3 regions of the Tolypothrix sp. VBCCA 56010 genome follow, and region 1 is predicted to be linked to each of the others. Evidence: predicted binding sites of a transcription regulator. Region 1 holds the regulator's gene; each other region holds the start of a gene.
What was found. The regulator HrcA, encoded in region 1, represses chaperone genes, less so after heat shock. The targets are predictions, from matches to a motif close to TTAGCACTCNNGANTCNNGAGTGCTAA.

Region 1 (6,763 bases):
TCTGCGAACCAGATATTGCCGTTGTTACTTGTTTCCAAAGTTTAGCTAAATCGCTGTTATCCAAATTGCTCAAATCAACGCCGGAGATTGCTAAACCCGCTGTTTCCGGAATATAATTTAATGCTCCCACAGGTTGCGAAAGTTGTGAAGATGGCGGCGATGTCGCCAATGATGTTAGTAAGCTGGTTTCTGCCAGCAGTCCTTTCGGGTTTATCGCTAAGGAAACTATTTGGCTGTCATAAGTTGCTTCCTCTAGTTTTAAATTTTGCCATTCGGCTACAGCAGGAAGATTAAGGAAAGTCGCAGCTAAAGCATTTTTCGGCAGTTGTTTCAGCGCTTTTTGATATTGGGCAGAATTTGTCAAATTGAGGTCGGGTGCTTGGACGTTATTAATTGCATCTCGCAGCACTTTCGGATCGTTGGCAAATAAAACAAAATCGCCTACAGATGCACCTACAAGCAAACCTTTTTCTGATGGGGAAGTGTCAGAAATCAGCTTGACACCTTGGTAGTCTTCGACAACTAAGTTTTCTCCAGCTAAAGCCCGCTTGGAAAACAATAACTCGACAAACTCGCGGCTATTTTCTGGTTTCTTGCTTGCAAGTGCCATTAGATACCCTGGTTGCCGTCCGTTTGCGGCATCGCGATCAATATCTAAGCTGGTGACAGCAAGTGTTATTTCGTTGCCTAACCAAGGTTGAACATCTTGTTTGTAATCGATGCCAGTGTTAGCTAATAAACTTGTTTTTAATTTTGACAGTTCGCGATCGCTATTACTAGCCTGCAATTTGTCTGGATTCACCAGCATTGACACCATAACTGGTGCGCTTTTAGACACGAATATGGCGCCACCTGGTTCCGAAGCAGTCCCACCACCAATCAAGTTAACTGGACTTTTGCCAAAGAACCAGTAAAAGCCTGCGATAACAATCAATAGCAGCGCGATCGCACCCGCTGCTAGAAAACCAAACAATGAGTTTTGCCTCATAATTTTCTTTCACATACCGCACAAGCGGCTTTTACACACAACAATAATGTGAAACCGCCTTCTCAAGAGAGAAAATGCGGTATTAATAAGTAGATGGCATAAATAAACGTTTCTTAACGTAGTAACGGCAAGAGCCGTTAAAATCCCGACTCGACGAGCGGTAAACCGCTCACTACGAAGGAGGAGAATATTTTACGTTTAATTTCACCCACTTACTTACTAAGACTAAGTTTATTACTGAAACCTCAGCACAAATCTATTAAAAATAAATAATAGGGAATAGAGCATTGGAGATTGGAAGAGGGGAAAAGGTAAAGGGAAAAGCCCAATGCCTATTGACGGCAGGTGCTTCAAGTCGGCACCGCCCAACGCACTGCCTCCCCAATGCCTATTGACGGCAGGTGCTTCAAGTCGGCACCGCCCAACGCACTGCCTCCCCAATGCCCATTGCCCAATGCCCATTGCCCTAATCTATGAATACCCAACCTATTACTCAAATTAGTGTAGATGAACTGGCAGAACGTCTGACTTCAGGCGATCCAGATATTCAGCTAGTGGATGTACGCGAACCACAAGAAGTAGCGATCGCTAGCATTGAGGGTTTTGTCAATCTACCCCTGAGTCAATTTGCCGAATGGGGCGATCAAGTTCCCACTCGCTTCGATCCTCACGCGGAAACCCTTGTATTATGTCATCACGGCATTCGCTCGGCTCAGATGTGTCAGTGGTTAGTTGCTCAAGGTTTTACAAATGTTAAAAATATTGCAGGTGGTATTGATGCCTATTCCAGCTTAGTTAACCCTTCGATTCCTCATTATTAAGATTAAGGATTGTTTTCGCTTTTGCCCGACACCAAGCTAAGAGTGCCGCGTTATGCGTACAAAGTCCGCTTCGTTTGGTGCGGACTACCAAAAACCTGGCTTTTCAGCCTGCGTACTGCTAGCCTTCGGCTTCTCCAACAAAGTACGCAGAAGCCGCTAGGCTAGGCAGGCTTTGTTTGTGTAGCCTCAGGCTAAAGCCTGAAGGCTAATCGCAAAGCGCAAACATCTGCTAGTCACTAGGTAAAAGAACGTTATAGCCAAATTGTTCTTTATCTTTTGGACTTACTTTTCCGGTTGACTTTTGCTATTCTTAATACATGCTAAATAACTTTATGGTTTTGTAAAAAAAGCTTAACAATATTTGCAAAAACTAATTTTTTCTGATTTATCAAAAATTGATTGCGTATGTTTTTATATTGGTAAAAAATTACAATAAAAATAAATAAAAAATTGTGTAAATATACGGTTATAGCCCAAACCGAATCAGAACAGGCAAATTTGGGAGTTAAGTTTTACTAATTATAATAGAAGTAAATAATTTGCTATTTTAATTTAAAAATTATTAATTTTTTCAAAATCTAATTAAAATTCGGCTTCGTAAAACATTCCCTATGCAAGTCAAGCTGACCAATCGACAACAGCATATACTTTGGGCAACGGTACGTCATTATATCGCTACCGCAGAGCCTGTGGGTTCTAAAGCTTTGGTTGAAGAATACGACCTGGGTGTTAGTTCAGCCACAATTCGCAACGTCATGGGCTTTTTAGAAAAAGGTGGGTTGCTTTATCAACCTCACACCTCTGCCGGACGCATACCTTCAGACTCAGGCTATCGTACTTATGTAGACCAGCTGATTACACCTTCAGAAAGTTTATCACGAGAGGTAGAAGCGGTACTGCAAAAGCGCCTGAAGTGGGAAGATTGGAGTTTAGAGGCTCTACTGCACGGTGCGGCACAAATACTGGCAACTTTAAGTGGCTGTATTAGTTTGATTACCATGCCGCAAACTGAAAGAGCGACGTTGCGACATTTGCAAATGATGCAAATTGAAGCGGGACGGGTAATGCTGATTGTAGTCACGGATGCTTATGAGACGCATTCCACATTGATGGATTTGCCGGCAGCATCGGCAGAAACACAACTTGAACCAGAAGTCATCGATCGCGAGTTGCAGATTGTTTCTAACTTTTTAAATAGCCAGTTGCGGGGACGGAGTTTGTTAGAATTAGCGACTCTCGACTGGACGCAGTTAGATCGAGAGTTCCAACGTTACGGAGAATTTTTGAAACACTCGGTAGCAGAATTAACCCGTCGCACTGTTACACCATCTACAACCCAAATTATGATTCGCGGTGTAGCAGAAGTTTTGCGTCAGCCAGAATTTTCTCAACTACAGCAAGTGCAAACGATTATCCAACTGCTGGAGGAAGAACAAGACCAACTGTGGCGGTTAATATTTGAGGAAAAAGAAGCGGATGAAGTGGGTAAACCACGGGTAATGATTCGGATTGGCTCGGAAAACCCGCTAGAACCGATACGCACCTGTAGCTTAATTTCTGCCACTTATCGCCGAGGTTCGATACCCGTAGGAAGCGTGGGAGTTTTGGGACCAACGCGGCTAGATTATGAAAGTGCGATCGCTGTCGTATCTGCTGCTGCTGATTACCTCTCAGAAGCCTTCAGTTAACCAACTTTAAACATGTTGAGAAAAATCGCTTTTGGGCTGCTATGGCTGGGATTTATTACTTATGCTTTTGTCTTTGCCCCTCCCGATCAACCGGATACATTTGAGTTAATTAAAAACCTTTCTACCGGACAGTGGCAAGGCATTAACCCTTTAGTAATAGCACTATTCAACATTATGGGCGTTTTCCCCATGATTTATAGTGCAGTCTTATTTATTGATGGCAGAGGGCAAAAAATACCCGCTTGGTTATTTGCTATTCCCTCTTTCGCAGTTGGCGCATTTGCGATTTTACCTTACTTAGCTTTACGCGAATCAAATAAACAGTTTCCTGGCAAAAAAGACTTTTTCATCAAGCTGTTAGATTCACGTTTCACAGGTATTGCGCTAACTTTAGGCACAATTGTTTTAGTTGGTTATGGCTTACTAGCCGGAGACTGGGGAAATTTTGTTAAACAGTGGCAAACTAGCCGTTTCATTCATGTAATGAGTTTAGATTTCTGCGTACTTTGCTTAATATTTCCGGCATTGTTAGGAGACGATCTGGCACGTCGTCAGGTGAAAAATCCTCAGTTACTTTGGTTAATCAGCTTCATACCGCTGTTCGGTTCGTTAATATATTTGTCTGTGCGTCCACCTTTATTAGAAGCAGAGGCAGTATCTATTAAACAACCGATAGCGAATTAATAAATTATTTTAATCGTAGTAAGCACTTTAGTGCTTAAATAAGCACTGAAGTGCTTACTACGAATAAAGATGAATATAAAAATTGCTTTTTGGTTACTTTGGGCAGGATTTATAGCTTATATTTTACTGCTATCTCCGCCGCTGCATTTAGAGCAAACCTTAACTCTGCTGAAAAACATATTCACTCTGAATTTTGCGGAAATAAATCCAATTATTCTCTCTTTATTTGCCTTGATTGGTATCTGGCTATTAATTTACAGCGGGTTGTTATTTATTGATGGTAGGATGCAATCGATTCCTTTTTATCCTTTTGCTTTGGCATCAGTTGCCTCAGGTGTAATAGGTTTAATTCCTTATTTGGCTTTGCGTAATTCTAATCAAGAATTTTCTGGGCAGAAAGATGCTTTTTTGAATCTGTTAGATTCTCGCTTTTTTGGTGTTGTTTTGAGTTTAAGTACAATTGCCATCTTTGCCTATGGTTTTGGCTTTGGTGATTGGGACGATTTTGTGCAGCAGTTTTTAAGCGATCGCTTTATTCATGGTATGAGTTTGGCATTCTGCCTTTTTTGTCTTTTATTCCCAACTGTCCTCGGTGATGATATGGCACGTCGAAGTTGGAATAATCTGCAAATTTTTTGGACAGTGACGCTTTTACCGCTAATCGGTCCGTTAATTTATCTTTGCTTGCGTCCGTCTTTAGCAGAAACTACAAGTTGAAGAATGGGGAATGGGAAATGGGGAATTGGATTAGGAGTTAAATATTTATAATTCCTAACTCCGCTTTTCCCGTACAGACGTTCCATTGGAACGTCTCTACCTAACTTTGCTTTTCCCGTACAGACGTTCCATTGGAACGTCTCTACCTCACTCCTAACTTTTTTTGATAAATTTTTGGTAACTGCCACCAAGAAACGTGAGGATATTCATGATGTTCTTCATGGTAGCCAAAATGATAGCAGGTGATAAATGACCACCAAATTGGACGGGAGATTGTTTGAGCTTTATGAGGTTCACTATAACCTGATTCTGGCTCACTATGGGGTAGGAAAGTACCAAAATAAAATAACTGTAATGAACTTAGCAGCGAGGGTATGACCCAAAAGTAAGTTAAATTATCTTTCGGTATATGGAAGACGTAATGGGCAATATTGTAGATAGCCGTTAAAGCAATAATTTGAGTCCAACTCCAGTAACCCTTCATAAAATGAAAGTACCAGGCAAAGAAATTTTTCTGTTTACCGTTATGAAAATCGGGGTCTATTTCACTGGCAGGATTGTGGTGGTGTAACCAATGTTTTTTCAATAATTGTTGATATGGTAAAAGACCATAAAGCGAAAGGCATAATGTTCCGATAAAATGGTTAATTTTAGTATTTTGAGGAAACACTACCCCATGCATGGCATCATGAGCAGTAATAAATAAACCAGTATAAAGAAATGTTTGCCAAAGTACGATCGGCAATAACATGAAAAAGTTAAACTGGGTAATGTCTAGTGAAAGTAGCATTACAAGACTAATTGCCCATAATCCAACAATGGCAATTGCAATCAAGACTCCAGTATTTGATTCTCTGGTCAATTTTATCGGACGACTGGGCGGTTGTTGTAATGAAATCACGCTTTTTCTCCACGTAGCAGGTGAAAATTTCACAAAGTATAGTCATGGCAAATTACACTAACCACTAGGTTGAAAAATCCGAGAAGTTAGTGTTATGCGTTGAACATCGCCAAATAACTAAATATTTAGAAATGTTAAGTTATGCTAACTATTATTGCATAGCCAGCCATACTAAATATACTTTTCGATATGGAAGTAGACTGATATTAAGTGAGGACACTGGGGAAGACTGTTTGCATTTCCTCTCAGTGTCCGAGGTTGTGCAGTCAGCTTGTCAAGTAGAATTGACAGAAACACTTAGAACATCCTTAGCGGGCATAGGAAACGAGGTGTAATACGTCGCGTACCACGCTGTAGCCGTTCAAGTCCCAAAGAAGGTAGGCAAGAAAACCAATCATTGCAAAGCGTCCGTTCCATAGTTCGGCTTGAGGAGTAAAGCCAAACTCGAAGGCATTGCGATCGCTTCCATTGTAAGAGGTTTCGGTCGCATCAGTTGGGAATGGTCCGACCGCTTGACGATTGCTGACACCGGCAGGAGTTTTAGCTGCATTAGTAGGTGAAGGTTCCATTGTTAAGTTTCCTAAATAATGTATTTACAATTTCATCTTATTCAGGTAAAGAGATAACGCTATCTATCTGTGGTTCCAAAGTCTCAGCAAGTCCAAAGGATGAAATTTTGGGCATTGTGGGGAAAACTTGTATTGCAAAAGGTTAATTAACATTGGATTAACCTATCAAATAGAGGATTTTTATTTAAAGAATAGTAGTAATTGCGTATACAAAGAAAATCTCTAACATCAAAGCAGCAATGTCAGTGCAAAATGTCATTAAATATCTAACGCAAGTCAGAAGGATTCTAGAAAATTATTGCCCAAACTATAAACAGTAAATAGCGTTTTTATTTAAAACATGGCTTCTACAGTATTTATAACAGGTGCTTCCCAAGGTATTGGTAAAGCAACTG
Region 2 (6,763 bases), on a different contig from region 1:
TCTCGATTTAGAATTTAAAGAGTGAGAGAGTGCGATCGCACTCTCTTTGAAGTTCTGAGTGGAGATTTCCTCCCCTCAGATTCTTCTGTTAAATTTCAAATGGGTTTTTACGCCATTTGATTTTCAATTGCCCACCGCGCTAATTCAGTGCGGTTGTGCAAATTGGTTTTGCCCAACATATTGGAAACGTGGCTTTCAACGGTGCGCTGACTGACGTTTAGTTCTTCAGCGATTTCCCGGTTAGCTAAACCCCTAGCAACAAACTGAACTACTTTCAGTTCGGTTGGAGTTAGCTGCACATCGAAGGGAACTTGAATGCGGGAACCGTTTTCTCCTCCTTTTGCTTGGTGTTCTTTCCAGCGGATAGTTTGTTTGAGCGAAGATTCAACTTGGGCAACGAGTTCTTCAGGTTCAAAAGGTTTGACCATGTAGACATCAGCACCTTTATTTAATCCTTTAACTCTGTCGGCACTTTGACCTTTCGCAGAAAGGAAAAGAACGGGAATCCAGCTGGTGCGTTCGTTTTGCCGGACTTGTTCAACAAAAGTATATCCGTCCATTTCCGGCATCATCACGTCGCAGATGATCATGTCAGGGATATCCTGCTCTAAAATTTCCAGAGCTTCCCGACCATTTTCCCCAGTGATGACTTCATATCCCCGGAATTCCAAGTAATCCTTCACCAGCAAGATGAGGTTAGGGTCATCATCAATCAGTAGAAGTCTTTTGTGATCTTTCATGCTGGGCTCTTTCATAGCAGTGGCACTTGTCGCGCTTGGGTCCATCAAGGTCTTGATTAGTTATCCTCTATGGTGGATTATTGAGATGTTGTCCTTTTTTTCCCACTTAACTTGCCTTTGCTTAAGCGATGTCACAAAAGCGATTTTCACTTTTGTGATATTAGTCATTCAAGGGCAAAACTCCAGTAAGGATACGTAGAGCAGTAGTTATATAATGCGCTATTATAGATCGCTTTGTACGTGGCTGGTGGAAAACACTGATTACATAATAATCTTTTGCGTTCACACGTAGGTATTGAGGTTCGATCGCCCTATCTAAAAACCAACCAAGCGCTTTAATTATGCTGACTGCTGTTTCATATCCAGTGGATGTTCGCTCATAAACAAAGGAAGTTTCAAAGCATATGTTGGGTCAAAAATGCATATTCCACCACCATATTGCCTATCAAGTGTTCTTGATTAAGCCGCTTTCCGGGACTTCCGGGGTAACGCAGGCGATACCAGACACCATCCGGGTAAACCACCATTATCGGTCTAGAACAACAAACTCGCAAGCAGTTAATTTGGGTCTTGTGAAATGCAAGTGGGATATTTGTCTTGCGGCTGGTCAAGTTTGAGCTTTTGCAATCGAAGAAGCAAATGTTCCCAAGATTCCAGATTAGCTTGTTTTGTGTAGCTTTTTGGAACTATCTGGTCAGCGCATATAAAAACATGTGGCTGAAGGAATGCAAGTCCTAAAGTTTTTACACAATTTCTTAAGGTTTATTGCCTTTGAACAGAAGTGGTTTTTGGGATTTTCACACCAAGACTGGATCTACTCATTGTTACTCGTTAAGCGGCTCCCTGATTACTGTTCTATATCAATTTTTCAACGCAAGCAAATAAATTTGACTATATAAAAATATTCGTAACTTGCAAAACAAAACCCGGTAAACAAAAAATAATTGAGTATTTGTACTTAAGTATAACTTTGGTTGCTTAGTTCGGGAACCCGTACAAGTCAATTTGTTGCCATTGCATACCGCAGTTAGGTACATTAGCACTCAGGAGTCGAGAGTGCTAATAAGAGGCGAGAAATTCGTATGGCAGCTGTATCTCTAAGCGTTTCTACAGTAAAACCTTTAGGCGATCGCGTTTTTATAAAAGTGAGCGCCTCTGAAGAAAAGACCGCAGGTGGTCTGTATTTGCCCGACACAGCCAAAGAAAAGCCCCAAGTAGGCGAAGTGGTTGCTGTCGGTGACGGCAAGCTCAAAGACGACGGGGGTCGTCAAGCATTGGATGTAAAAGTCGGTGACAAGGTGCTGTACTCTAAGTACGCCGGTACCGACATCAAACTCGGCACTGACGAATATGTCCTGCTTTCAGAAAAAGACATTTTAGCAGTGGTTAGTTAGTCGATAGTGGTTAGTCGATAGTGGTTAGTCGATAGTCGATAGTGGTTAGTCGATAGTCGATAGTCGATAGTCGATAGTCGATAGTCGATAGTCGATAGTCGATAGTGGTTAGTAGAACAAGCAACAACGCTCCAACCAACAACCAACAACGCTCCAACTAACAACCAACAACGCTCCAACTAACAACCAACAATTAACAAATTTACAAATAGCAGGTTGAACTTAGGCAATTATGGCAAAGCGCATTATCTATAACGAAAACGCCCGTCGCGCCCTCGAACGAGGCATGGACATCCTGGCTGAAGCTGTGGCTGTTACCCTAGGTCCCAAGGGTCGTAACGTGGTGCTAGAGAAGAAATTTGGCGCACCACAAATTGTCAATGATGGTGTGACGATCGCCAAAGAAATCGAATTAGAAGACCACGTAGAAAACACTGGCGTTGCTTTGATTCGTCAGGCTGCTTCTAAAACCAACGATGCTGCTGGTGACGGTACAACAACAGCAACCGTGCTAGCTCACGCAATGGTCAAAGAAGGCTTAAGAAACGTTGCAGCTGGTGCAAATGCGATCGCCCTCAAGCGCGGTATTGACAAAGCTACCGGCTTTTTGGTAGAGAGCATTGCTAACCAAGCTCGTCCTGTAGAAGATTCTAAAGCGATCGCTCAAGTTGCGGCAATTTCGGCTGGTAACGACGAAGAAGTCGGTCAGATGATTGCCCAAGCAATGGACAGAGTAGGCAAAGAAGGCGTAATTTCCCTAGAAGAAGGGAAATCTATGACCACCGAATTAGAAATCACCGAAGGGATGCGCTTTGACAAAGGCTACATCTCTCCTTACTTCGCAACCGATCCCGAACGGATGGAAGCAGTGTTTGATGAGCCTTATATTTTGCTCACAGACAAGAAAATCGCTTTGGTACAAGACCTCGTACCAGTGTTAGAGCAAGTTGCTCGTGCTGGTCGTCCTTTGGTGATTCTCGCCGAAGATATTGAAAAAGAAGCTTTGGCAACTTTGGTTGTGAACAGACTGCGTGGCGTGTTGAACGTTGCTGCTGTCAAGGCTCCTGGATTTGGCGATCGCCGCAAGGCTATGTTAGAAGATATCGCCGTTCTCACTGGCGGTCAACTAATCACCGAAGATGCTGGTTTGAAGCTTGACAATACCAAGCTAGATATGCTAGGTAAAGCTCGCCGCATCACCATCACCAAAGACAACACCACGATTGTTGCCGAAGGTAACGACGTTGCTGTGAAGGCTCGTGTCGAACAAATCCGTCGTCAGATGGATGAAACGGAATCGACCTACGACAAAGAAAAGCTGCAAGAGCGTTTGGCTAAACTTGCTGGTGGTGTCGCTGTCGTGAAAGTCGGTGCAGCTACCGAAACCGAAATGAAGGACAAGAAGCTGCGCTTAGAAGACGCTATCAATGCTACCAAAGCTGCTGTGGAAGAAGGTATCGTTCCTGGTGGTGGTACAACTCTCGCTCACTTGACACCTCAGCTCGAAGAATGGGCAAATGGCAGCTTGAAGGGTGAAGAGTTAATTGGTGCTTTGATTGTAGCTCGTGCATTGGCTGCTCCTCTGAAGCGGATTGCTGAAAACGCCGGTCAGAATGGTGCGGTGATTGCTGAACGTGTGAAAGAGAAGGAATTCAATGTTGGCTACAACGCTGCGACTAACGAGTTTGTCGATTTGTTTGGCGCTGGTATTGTTGACCCTGCGAAAGTGACTCGTTCTGCTTTGCAAAACGCTGCTTCTATCGCTGGTATGGTGTTGACAACCGAATGTATCGTTGTTGACAAGCCTGAGCCTAAGGATGCTGCTCCTGCTGGTGGCGGCGGTATGGGCGGTGGCGACTTCGATTATTAAGGTTTATTAACCCCCTTATTTTTGACGGCTGTCTCCTGCGGGAGGCGGCTGTTTTTTTAACGCAAAGGAACGCGAAGGGAGGCGCAAAGGGGCGCAGAGGAGGAGGAGAGAGTATGGATTCATTTAAGATTGAGATTTTGTTTGAGTGTTAAAAACTTGCGCTCCTAGTTCAAAGGCTTCTTTTTTCTCTTCATCAGTTAAATAACGGTTGTCGGCGGGATGGCGAGGATCGCCACCGGCTTCTAGATATCGCTGTCTAGCTTGGGCAAAAATTTCTCTCAGTCTTTGATATTTTTGCTTTTCTAATAATGTTGGTTCTTTCATAGTTCTGATGCCCAAGAAATAGGAGCTATCTCGCCATTTTGCAACAAAAGTGCTGTAGGTAAAACGCGGCTAGGAGTGGTGATGTAGTAAAATCCCCTTTCCTCATCATAAAACATACCCTCAAGGAGTCCTAAAGTTTCTAAAGCATTGAGAACGAGATATTGTGCTTCTGTTGGCTCCATGAATGCTGAAATAGATTGAATGAAAGGAATTTTACAGGAATAGGCACCCAAAAGGCGATCGCGCTACCAACAGCATATTAAATTAACCACACGCCCGCGCAGAGGAGGAAGAGAGAAGTTATTTGTTTGATGAGACTAAAGCTGTAATCTGCTGTAGAATGTCGTTTTGCTCCTGTTTAATTGTTTCGAGCCTGGTTAAAAGTTTTGCCAGTCGTTCGTTGTTTGGCTGCGAGGTTAAGGCAGAAGTGGAATTGTCTGTAAAGATGTTTAGGGGTTTAAAGCTGAATTTGAATAAAGACTGAACGAGTTTGAAAGGGGCAATTAGTGTGATTAATAAACCTTTCTCAATCAAACGACTGAAAGCTTTAATGAATTGCCAGAGAATAAAGATAGTTAACAGTATTATGACTATGCTATAGATTGGGTGATTAACTCCCCACATTAGTGATTTAATTGTCCAGGAGATTGTTGGATGAGCATCAATCCAAAGTTGGAGGGTATCTAATCGATGATTGATGAACTCATTGACAGCCTTTTCAATTGCTGTAGAGGCAGCATTACTCAGTTGTTCTGCTTTTTGAATAGTATCTTCTAGAGAATTCTTACTTTTTTCAAAGGTTTCTACGATAGAACCTTCCGCAAGCTTTGCAGTTTCACTGATGGTATTTACTGCTTTTCCACTTGCTACGCTAAGATTATCAACTGCCTTAGTTGCAGTTTGACTCAATGAATAAGAAGCTTGTTCAGCTGTTTGTGTAACACTAGAAATAGCTGCATTAGTCTTTTCAGCCACCATATCAGTTGCTTTAGCAGCTACCTCAGTTAAAGAGCCTTTTGCTTTGTCCGTAACTTCAGCAACTGTATTTACAGCTTTACCAGTTGCTGAAGTTACGGTACTAACTGCTCTACCAACATTTTCATTTAAATAATTGTTTGTTTTTTCGGCTGTTTCGGATACAGTGCTGAGGGATTTATTAGTTAATTCACTTAGAGAATTAACTGTTTTACCAGTCTTTTCATTCAAAAAATATATGGTATTTACTGCTTTTCCACTTGCTACGCTAAGATTATCAACTGCCTTAGTTGCAGTTTGACTCAATGAATAAGAAGCTTGTTCAGCTGTTTGTGTAACACTAGAAATAGCTGCATTAGTCTTTTCAGCCACCATATCAGTTGCTTTAGCAGCTACCTCAGTTAAAGAGCCTTTTGCTTTGTCCGTAACTTCAGCAACTGTATTTACAGCTTTACCAGTTGCTGAAGTTACGGTACTAACTGCTCTACCAACATTTTCATTTAATTATCCAAATGTTCATCAACTTGCTGACTAGCTTTGTCAATTAGCTGATTCGCCAGGTGATTAACTGCTTGTTGCCCATTTTTAAAGGAAAGATATCCCACCAACCCCACAGCCGCAAAGATTTGCAGCACAAAGGGAACGACAAGAATCAAGCGCAGAGGTATCGATTTAGTTTTCTTAGCAGGATGGGTGTTTCTGGGGTTCAACTGCATTGTCAAAAGGAATGTATAAAGTTACTTCACAACCAATTGAGTTGTGTAAATGCCACAGAACCAGTTTTCTTTCAACCTCTCCTGTTTTTTTATGCATTTTTGCGCTCTCGATTTATCCGTGGCAGGTATTTTTCGGGAGAAGTAACTTTATAGTTCCCGTAAAACTCTGGAAAATATTTATTAGTATGGGTAATTAACTTACCTTAATAAGATTACTAAGATTATTTTCGATTCCACACCAATGAGCCAAACTAACCCGGAAACAACACCGCTATACACCCTCAATCCACTAACCCGATTTTCTGACAGAACAGCGGATTATGTAAACTATCGACCAAGCTACCCAGCCGCAGCAATTGATATTATCTTGGAAGGGTTAGCACCACCGACGCAACTTTTAGCAGCAGATATTGGTGCGGGTACTGGTATCTCCTCGCGGTTGTTGGGTAAACGCGGAGTTAGCGTCATTGCTGTTGAACCAAATGCAGCGATGAGAGAAGCAGCTGAATCACATCCAAAAGTTGAATTTCGAGATGGAACAGCAGAAGTTACTAACTTACCTGATGCATCTGTTGATTTGGTAACTAGTTTTCAAGCTTTTCATTGGTTTAATCCAGAACCAACTTTGCAAGAATTCCACCGCATTTTGAAACCATTGGGAAGGTTAGCGGTAGTGTGGAATCACCGCGATCAAGAAGATACTTTTACTGGTGAATATAACCAATTAATACGCGCAGCATCGAA
Region 3 (6,763 bases), on a different contig from region 1:
AGTGGACTAGGGGACAAGGAGGACAAGGAGGACAAGGAGGACAAGGGTGACAAGGGTGACAAGGAGGAATTTCTTCCCCATCTGCCTTGTCTCCCCCATCTCCCCCATCTCCCCCATCCCCCTTATCTCCCCCTCTCCCCTCTCCCCCACTCCCCCACTCCCCTCATCCCCCCTCCAAGCGTTATCTTAAAACTTGGTACTTCGGCGTAATTATATATCCGGCTTAATTCGCTTTATTCAGTACAAACTCACGCAGTAGCCGAACAAAATTGAGGTTAAAAGGTTTCTTTTGATGACTGGTATAAAGTTAAATTTTTCACCCAAAATTATTTTTACCTGGTGGCATTTTTTCTCTAAATGCCTGTTGCTGATAGCTTGCCTGTTCATCATTGGGATGCCGCCAGCATTTGCAAGTATCAATAATGATACGTATGATGGCAATATTTTTGTAGTCTATGCTGGCAATGGTTCATTGGTTCCTCCAAAACAGACCCTCGCACAAACTTTAGCAGAACATAAACCCGCAGTATTAGCGTTTTATGTGGATGACAGCAGCGATTGCAAACAATATGCCATTGTAGTTTCACGAATACAAGAATTTTATGGTCGCGCCGCAGAGATTATACCTGTAAGTGTGGATAGTATCTTAACCAAAGAAACCTATGCTACTACAGAACCAGGTTATTACTACTCTGGGGCTGTTCCCCAAATCGTGGTGTTTAATCAGTCGGGTAATGTAGTTTTGAATAAAAACGGTCAAGTGCGGTATGAAGAAATAGACGACAGGTTGCGCGAAGTGTTTGATTTATTACCCCGTGATAAATCAGTGGAGTTAAAACGGCGTTCCTTCAACGAGTTAAATAGTGAAATAACTGAATAACTTATGGGGCAGACTTAATTCGTCTGTCCTAATTTTTTTGTGAAATCAGATACGACATAGTAGTTGAAATCAGGGGATAATATCTAAATATTCAAAGGTGAATAATCAGGCAATAAGCACAAAATCAGTAACTGGGGAATGGGGCATTGGGCATGGGGCATTGGGCATGGAAAGAATCGTATTTACTCACCCACTCGCTTTCTTGAACTTTTTTAATTCCCAATGCCCAATTACCAATGCCCAATGCCCAATGCCCAATGCCCTATGCCCTATGCCCAATTACCAATGACTAATAGAGTGTGTTCTCATGTCAAAGGTTTACACTACCGAGGAACTAATCCAAATTTTACGTTCTGAACGCCAAGCCTGCCTCAAAGGTGAGCGTTTAAAGTTAGAGGTAACTGTTTCTGGCAATCCTTTAATTGACCAGTTTATCAAAAGTGATGGGCTACAAAAATTTACTGCATATGAAGATTTTAAAGCCGCTATTCACGACTATCAAAAAGAATATGAAGTTTCCGGAATTATCTGGCGCAAGGTAACTATTAAAAGTAAAACTTTGCGATATCCAGAAGTAGATACTCAATTAATTGCTCTACCCGGCGATGTGGAAATATTAAAAAATGCTAAAAGTTCTCTTTTGAATTTTTGGGATGAAGTAACAGATGGAATGGATTTATACTTGAGTTTTAATAATAGCAAACAATATCAAGAAATTATCAAAGCTGATGTAGAGAGAATTGCTCAAATAACAGAATGGGCAAGTTTATGTGTGTTTGAAAATTCTAATTTTTTGGAAATAATTTTGCAGTTGGGATGGGGTAAACCAGAAGAAGCCAGTTATAAACGAGGAAGACCCCATTCTGGTAGTGAGTATATTCACGCAGTCAATCCGGGTAATCGTCCGATTGGTTAAATACTGTAGTGAGCGCTTCAGCGCTTTTAAGCACTAAAGTGCTTACTACGAATTTAAATTATATTTGCTGTCAATCTCAGGCACGAATCGCCATAAGATAATTAGCGCGGAGATTCAAAAAATGAGGACTATTTTATGGAGATTTTGCCAGAAAATTTGCGTTCTTTGCGGGGACAGGTGGCAATTGTTACGGGTGCTTCACGGGGAATTGGACGAGCGATCGCACTCGAATTAGCGACACAGGGAGCTTATATAATTGTCAATTATGCCAGTTCTAGTCGCGCTGCTGAGGCATTAGTAGAAGAAATTACAACAGCGGGAGGTCAGGCTTTAGCATTGCAAGCTGATGTTTCCCAAGCTGAACAAGTAGACGCACTATTTAATAGCGTCATGGAAAAATGCGATCGCATTGATATCTTAGTCAACAACGCAGGTATCACCCGCGACACATTACTTTTGCGAATGAAGCCAGAAGACTGGCAAGCCGTAATAGACCTAAACTTAACTGGTGTATTCTTATGTACACGCGCCGCCAGTAAAATCATGCTCAAGAAACGTTCCGGGCGCATCATCAACATTACCTCAATTGCCGGACAAATGGGCAACCCCGGACAAGCAAACTATAGCGCCGCGAAAGCAGGCGTTATCGGCTTTACGAAAACCGTCGCCAAAGAACTTGCATCTCGCGGCATCACCGTCAACGCCGTCGCACCAGGTTTCATCGCCACCGATATGACCAGCAAACTCAGCAATACCGAAGAAATTCTTAAATTTATTCCCCTAAATCGCTACGGTCAACCCGAAGAAGTCGCCGGTATGGTGCGTTTCCTAGCCGCCGATCCCGCTGCTGCTTACATCACCGGGCAAGTGTTTAACGTCGATGGCGGAATGGTTATGGCGTGATTGAAGAAGAGGGGGGGAGGGGGGGATGGGGAGATGGGGAGACAAGGAGAGGGGGAGACAAGGAAGAAAATTCACCTCATCCCCCTTGTCCCCTTGTCTCCTTGTCCCCTTGTCTCCTTGTCCCCACTCCTCACACCGTCGCTCGCATCCTCTGCCAGAGAGTAAAGCCCAAAAGGATAATGATGCCGCTGAGGGTAGCAACCATCACTGCTAAACTCATATTCTGTGTTCTCATTGCCAGCAAGTTGAAAATCAAGGTGATTGACCACAAAGTAAACCCAGCGTTGCGCTGGGATAAACCCCAAGCTAACAAGCGGTGGTGCAAATGGTCTTTACCGGGGGTACTCATGGGATTTTTCCCTGCCATCAATCGCTTGACAATCACTTGAGTGGTATCTAGCACTGGTAACAGCAAAAATAACACTGTTGGCACTAGTGAAAACACGGTAGTTACTTGGAGTTTACCGAGAATACTGGTTGCCGCTAGCACATAGCCAAAAAAGTAGGCTCCGGCATCACCCATAATGATTCGCGAGGGGTGGAAGTTGTGACGCAAAAAGCCCAGCGCCGCGCCCCCCAATGCTGCTAAAACTAAAGTTGCGGCTGCGCGATTGGGAAACTGAGCAGAAACTGCCAACAAACTCATGGCGGTAATAAAGCTGACTCCTCCCGCCAAACCATCCATCCCATCCATCAAATTGATAGCGTTGGTAATTCCTACTACCCAAAACACCGTCAACAACATTGACAAAATTGAGTCAATGGGTGTGCCAAAATTTATATCAATACTGATGCCATTAGCAACCAGCAATAGTGCGGTGAGAATTTGAGTAAACATCCGCACAGACGGCGGTAAGCCGAACTGATCGTCAATAAAGCCGACAAGAACTAATATTGAACCTCCGAGTAAAATACTCAGCACCTGCACCAATACGTTTTGCACTTCGATTGGGCGTAAAAGGCTAGCTAGTACCAACGCGGCAATTACTCCGCTGTAGATAGCCAAACCCCCCGCATTGGGCAAAGGTTCTCGATTTAGTCGTCGTGCGTTTGGTTGGTCAGCCCAACCGACGCGCAAGGCAAACTTGCGTACAGTCGGAATCATACGCCACGTAACTAGCCAAGCCAAAAGAAACGTAAATACTACCGCTAACCAGCCGGAACCGCTAGGTTTAGCTATACCAATAGACTGAAGGGAGTCGTATAGATTCATCTCCCGATTTAAGCATTACTGCCAATAGCCGACATGAGCATCAACTGTATATTAATCAATTTTTTTCCATTTATTTGCAAAATGAACTGGTTCCTCAGTTAGCACTCAAGGCTATTGAGTGCTAAATTGTCTATTGGAAGCGCTAGAGAAGTTAAACATGGCGAAGATTGTTGCATTTGATGAAGAATCCCGTAGGGCACTAGAAAGAGGCATTAACTCCCTTGCCGATGCGGTGAAAATCACTTTAGGTCCAAAAGGTCGCAACGTTCTTTTAGAAAAGAAATTTGGTGCGCCTCAGATCGTCAATGATGGTATCACCGTTGCTAAAGAAATTGAACTAGAAGATCCGCTAGAAAATACTGGCGCGAGACTGATCCAAGAAGTGGCGTCAAGAACCAAAGATGTGGCGGGAGATGGCACCACCACTGCTACAGTTTTGGCACAAGCGTTGGTTCGAGAAGGTTTGAAGAACGTCGCCGCAGGCACTAATCCAGTAGCTTTAAAGCGGGGGATCGACAAAACCATCGAAGCGTTGGTGCAAGAAATTGCCGCCGTCGCCAAACCAGTTGAAGGTAGTGCGATCGCCCAAGTTGCCACCGTGAGTGCTGGTAACGATGAAGAAGTCGGCAGTATGCTTGCCGAAGCGATGGAAAAAGTCACCAAAGACGGTGTAATCACTGTTGAAGAATCCAAATCGCTAACCACTGAGTTAGAAGTTGTTGAAGGGATGCAGATAGATCGGGGTTATATTTCCCCCTATTTCATCACCAACAACGATCGCATGACGGTGGAATTTGAAAATGCCCGCATCCTGATTACTGACAAAAAAATCAGCAGCATTCAGGATTTAGTGCCGGTCTTGGAAAAAGTCGCCCGTTTGGGTCAAGCTTTGCTCGTTATCGCCGAAGATGTAGACGGTGATGCTTTGGCAACTTTGGTAGTGAACAAAGCAAGAGGTGTGCTGAGTGTCGCTGCGATTAAAGCCCCTGGTTTTGGCGATCGCCGTAAAGCAATGTTACAAGATATTGCGATTCTCACCGGCGGACAAATGATTTCTGAAGAAATCGGTTTAAGTTTGGATACCGCTACTTTGGAAATGCTGGGAACTGCCCGGAAAATCGTTATCGATAAAGAAAACACCACCATTGTAGCTGCCGGCGAAGCCAGTTCCGATGTCCAAAAGCGAATTGGTCAAATTCGCAGACAGTTGGAAGAAACTGATTCCGAGTACGACAAAGAAAAACTGCAAGAACGCATTGCCAAGTTAGCTGGTGGTGTCGCAGTAATTAAAGTCGGTGCGGCAACCGAAACCGAACTCAAAGACCGCAAATTGCGGATTGAGGATGCCCTCAACGCTACTAAAGCCGCTGTGGAAGAAGGAATTGTTCCCGGTGGTGGGACAACTCTGATTCACTTGGCGAAGAAGATTGAGGAAGTTAAAAATCAACTCGACACAGAAGAAAAGATCGGCGCTGATATTTTAGCGCGATCGCTCGAAGCTCCCCTCCGTCAAATTGCAGATAATGCTGGTGCTGAAGGTTCAGTTATTGTTGCCAGAGTGCGCGAAAGCGATTTCAATACCGGTTATAACGCTGCTACAGGCGAATTTGAAGACTTGATTGCTGCTGGGATTATTGACCCTGCCAAAGTTGTGCGTTCAGCTATTCAAAACGCCGCATCTATCGCAGGTATGGTTTTAACCACAGAAGCGATCGTTGTCGAGAAGCCTGAGAAGAAACCCGCCGGCGGTGCCCCTGACATGGGCGGCATGGGCGGCATGGGCGGCATGGGCGGCATGGGCGGCATGGGCGGCATGGGCATGATGTAGGGACTGGGGATTGGGGACTAGGGAAAGGTAAAGAATTATTACCAATGCCCCATGCCCCATGCCCATTACCCAATCGTTAATTACCGTCGTAAAATTCTGTAGGGGCGGGGTTTCCCCGCCCTTTCTCATATAATTTAATATAGTGGGTTTGCTGTTATCTTAGTGCCATTCGGGCAGGGAATGAGATATATAGTCGCCTAGAACATCAATAAGGCGATGTCTGGCGACAAGCCGCTTTGCGTCTACGCACTGATGATTGATTACTTTGCAGTCGTTATATGAAATCATTAGTCATCACTAAACGGATATATGACTAAGCTCACTACCTTTGCTTTTCCCCCTGTTGCATAAATCTTGAACTCTTTATTAGATGAATTAGGAAAGAATAAACTGCTTAACACTACTCGTCCATCGCCCGTAAACACTTCTACCGAACTTCGATCCACGAGAATCCGAAGTTTTAAGATGCTATTATTCGTGCCAGATGCCACAACAGGCATTTGAGTAATATGCGATCTTTGACTGGATTGGGGATTCCTAAAGTCTGGCATGAGTCGCTGAATTATTGGCATCTCAAGAGGAAGAGAGACAGACAACCATTTTCCGATAAACCCAGACTCTTGTTGTTTTAATTCTGAAGTCGCTCCACCGGCTTCAGAAGCAGAGCGCGTTAGTGATAACTCTCCCTTGTTGGAACCAGTACGTCGCCATGCCAACACCATTCCTTGCCCTGTATTACCCGCTCGAAGATGAATCTTTATTTCGGAGTTCACTTTGGGCAAACCAGCAACATCAATTGCTAGGTCAGCATCGAATGCAGTGGAACGAAAATTCTTCAGCTCCTCTGGTGTCCTGTTAGTCAGGGGTTTATCCCGCAACCGAGTCACACGCCCAAGCGCAGAATTTCTCAGAAGCGCTAGTTCTTGAACCGGAGTTTGAGTCAGCCAATAGGTGCCAGAATCTCTCATCAACCCCAGGTCTCGCGGAATGCTCAATTGTCCTCGCCACGGCGTTGTTGGAGTT

Region 2: the regulator HrcA is predicted to act here: its motif matches at 1,777-1,803, upstream of groES (co-chaperone GroES).
Region 3: the regulator HrcA is predicted to act here: its motif matches at 4,011-4,037, upstream of groL (chaperonin GroEL).

The regions. Positions count from the first base shown of each region.
Region 1 is NZ_JBPAOH010000149.1:3,197-9,959, forward strand. It holds gene AABK37_RS33220 (DUF3352 domain-containing protein) at 1-988, opposite strand, end outside; gene AABK37_RS33225 (hypothetical protein) at 1,334-1,465, shown strand; gene AABK37_RS33230 (rhodanese-like domain-containing protein) at 1,462-1,809, shown strand; gene hrcA (heat-inducible transcriptional repressor HrcA) at 2,421-3,497, shown strand; gene AABK37_RS33240 (DUF2834 domain-containing protein) at 3,510-4,181, shown strand; gene AABK37_RS33245 (hypothetical protein) at 4,251-4,898, shown strand; gene crtW (beta-carotene ketolase CrtW) at 5,041-5,799, opposite strand; gene AABK37_RS33255 (chlorophyll a/b-binding protein) at 6,108-6,368, opposite strand; gene AABK37_RS33260 (SDR family NAD(P)-dependent oxidoreductase) at 6,709-6,763, shown strand, end outside.
Region 2 is NZ_JBPAOH010000017.1:10,573-17,335, reverse strand. It holds gene AABK37_RS08320 (response regulator transcription factor) at 108-785, opposite strand; gene groES (co-chaperone GroES) at 1,823-2,134, shown strand; gene groL (chaperonin GroEL) at 2,367-4,004, shown strand; gene AABK37_RS08305 (hypothetical protein) at 4,128-4,328, opposite strand; gene AABK37_RS08300 (hypothetical protein) at 4,325-4,510, opposite strand; gene AABK37_RS08295 (hypothetical protein) at 4,629-5,678, opposite strand; gene AABK37_RS08290 (hypothetical protein) at 5,804-6,013, opposite strand; partial or broken gene AABK37_RS08285 (class I SAM-dependent methyltransferase) at 6,261-6,763, shown strand, end outside.
Region 3 is NZ_JBPAOH010000204.1:2,405-9,167, forward strand. It holds gene AABK37_RS37240 (hypothetical protein) at 47-190, shown strand; gene AABK37_RS37245 (thylakoid membrane photosystem I accumulation factor) at 293-880, shown strand; gene AABK37_RS37250 (hypothetical protein) at 978-1,169, shown strand; gene AABK37_RS37255 (hypothetical protein) at 1,188-1,796, shown strand; gene fabG (3-oxoacyl-[acyl-carrier-protein] reductase) at 1,932-2,699, shown strand; gene AABK37_RS37265 (MraY family glycosyltransferase) at 2,830-3,912, opposite strand; gene groL (chaperonin GroEL) at 4,070-5,740, shown strand; gene AABK37_RS37275 (glycoside hydrolase family 32 protein) at 6,028-6,763, opposite strand, start outside.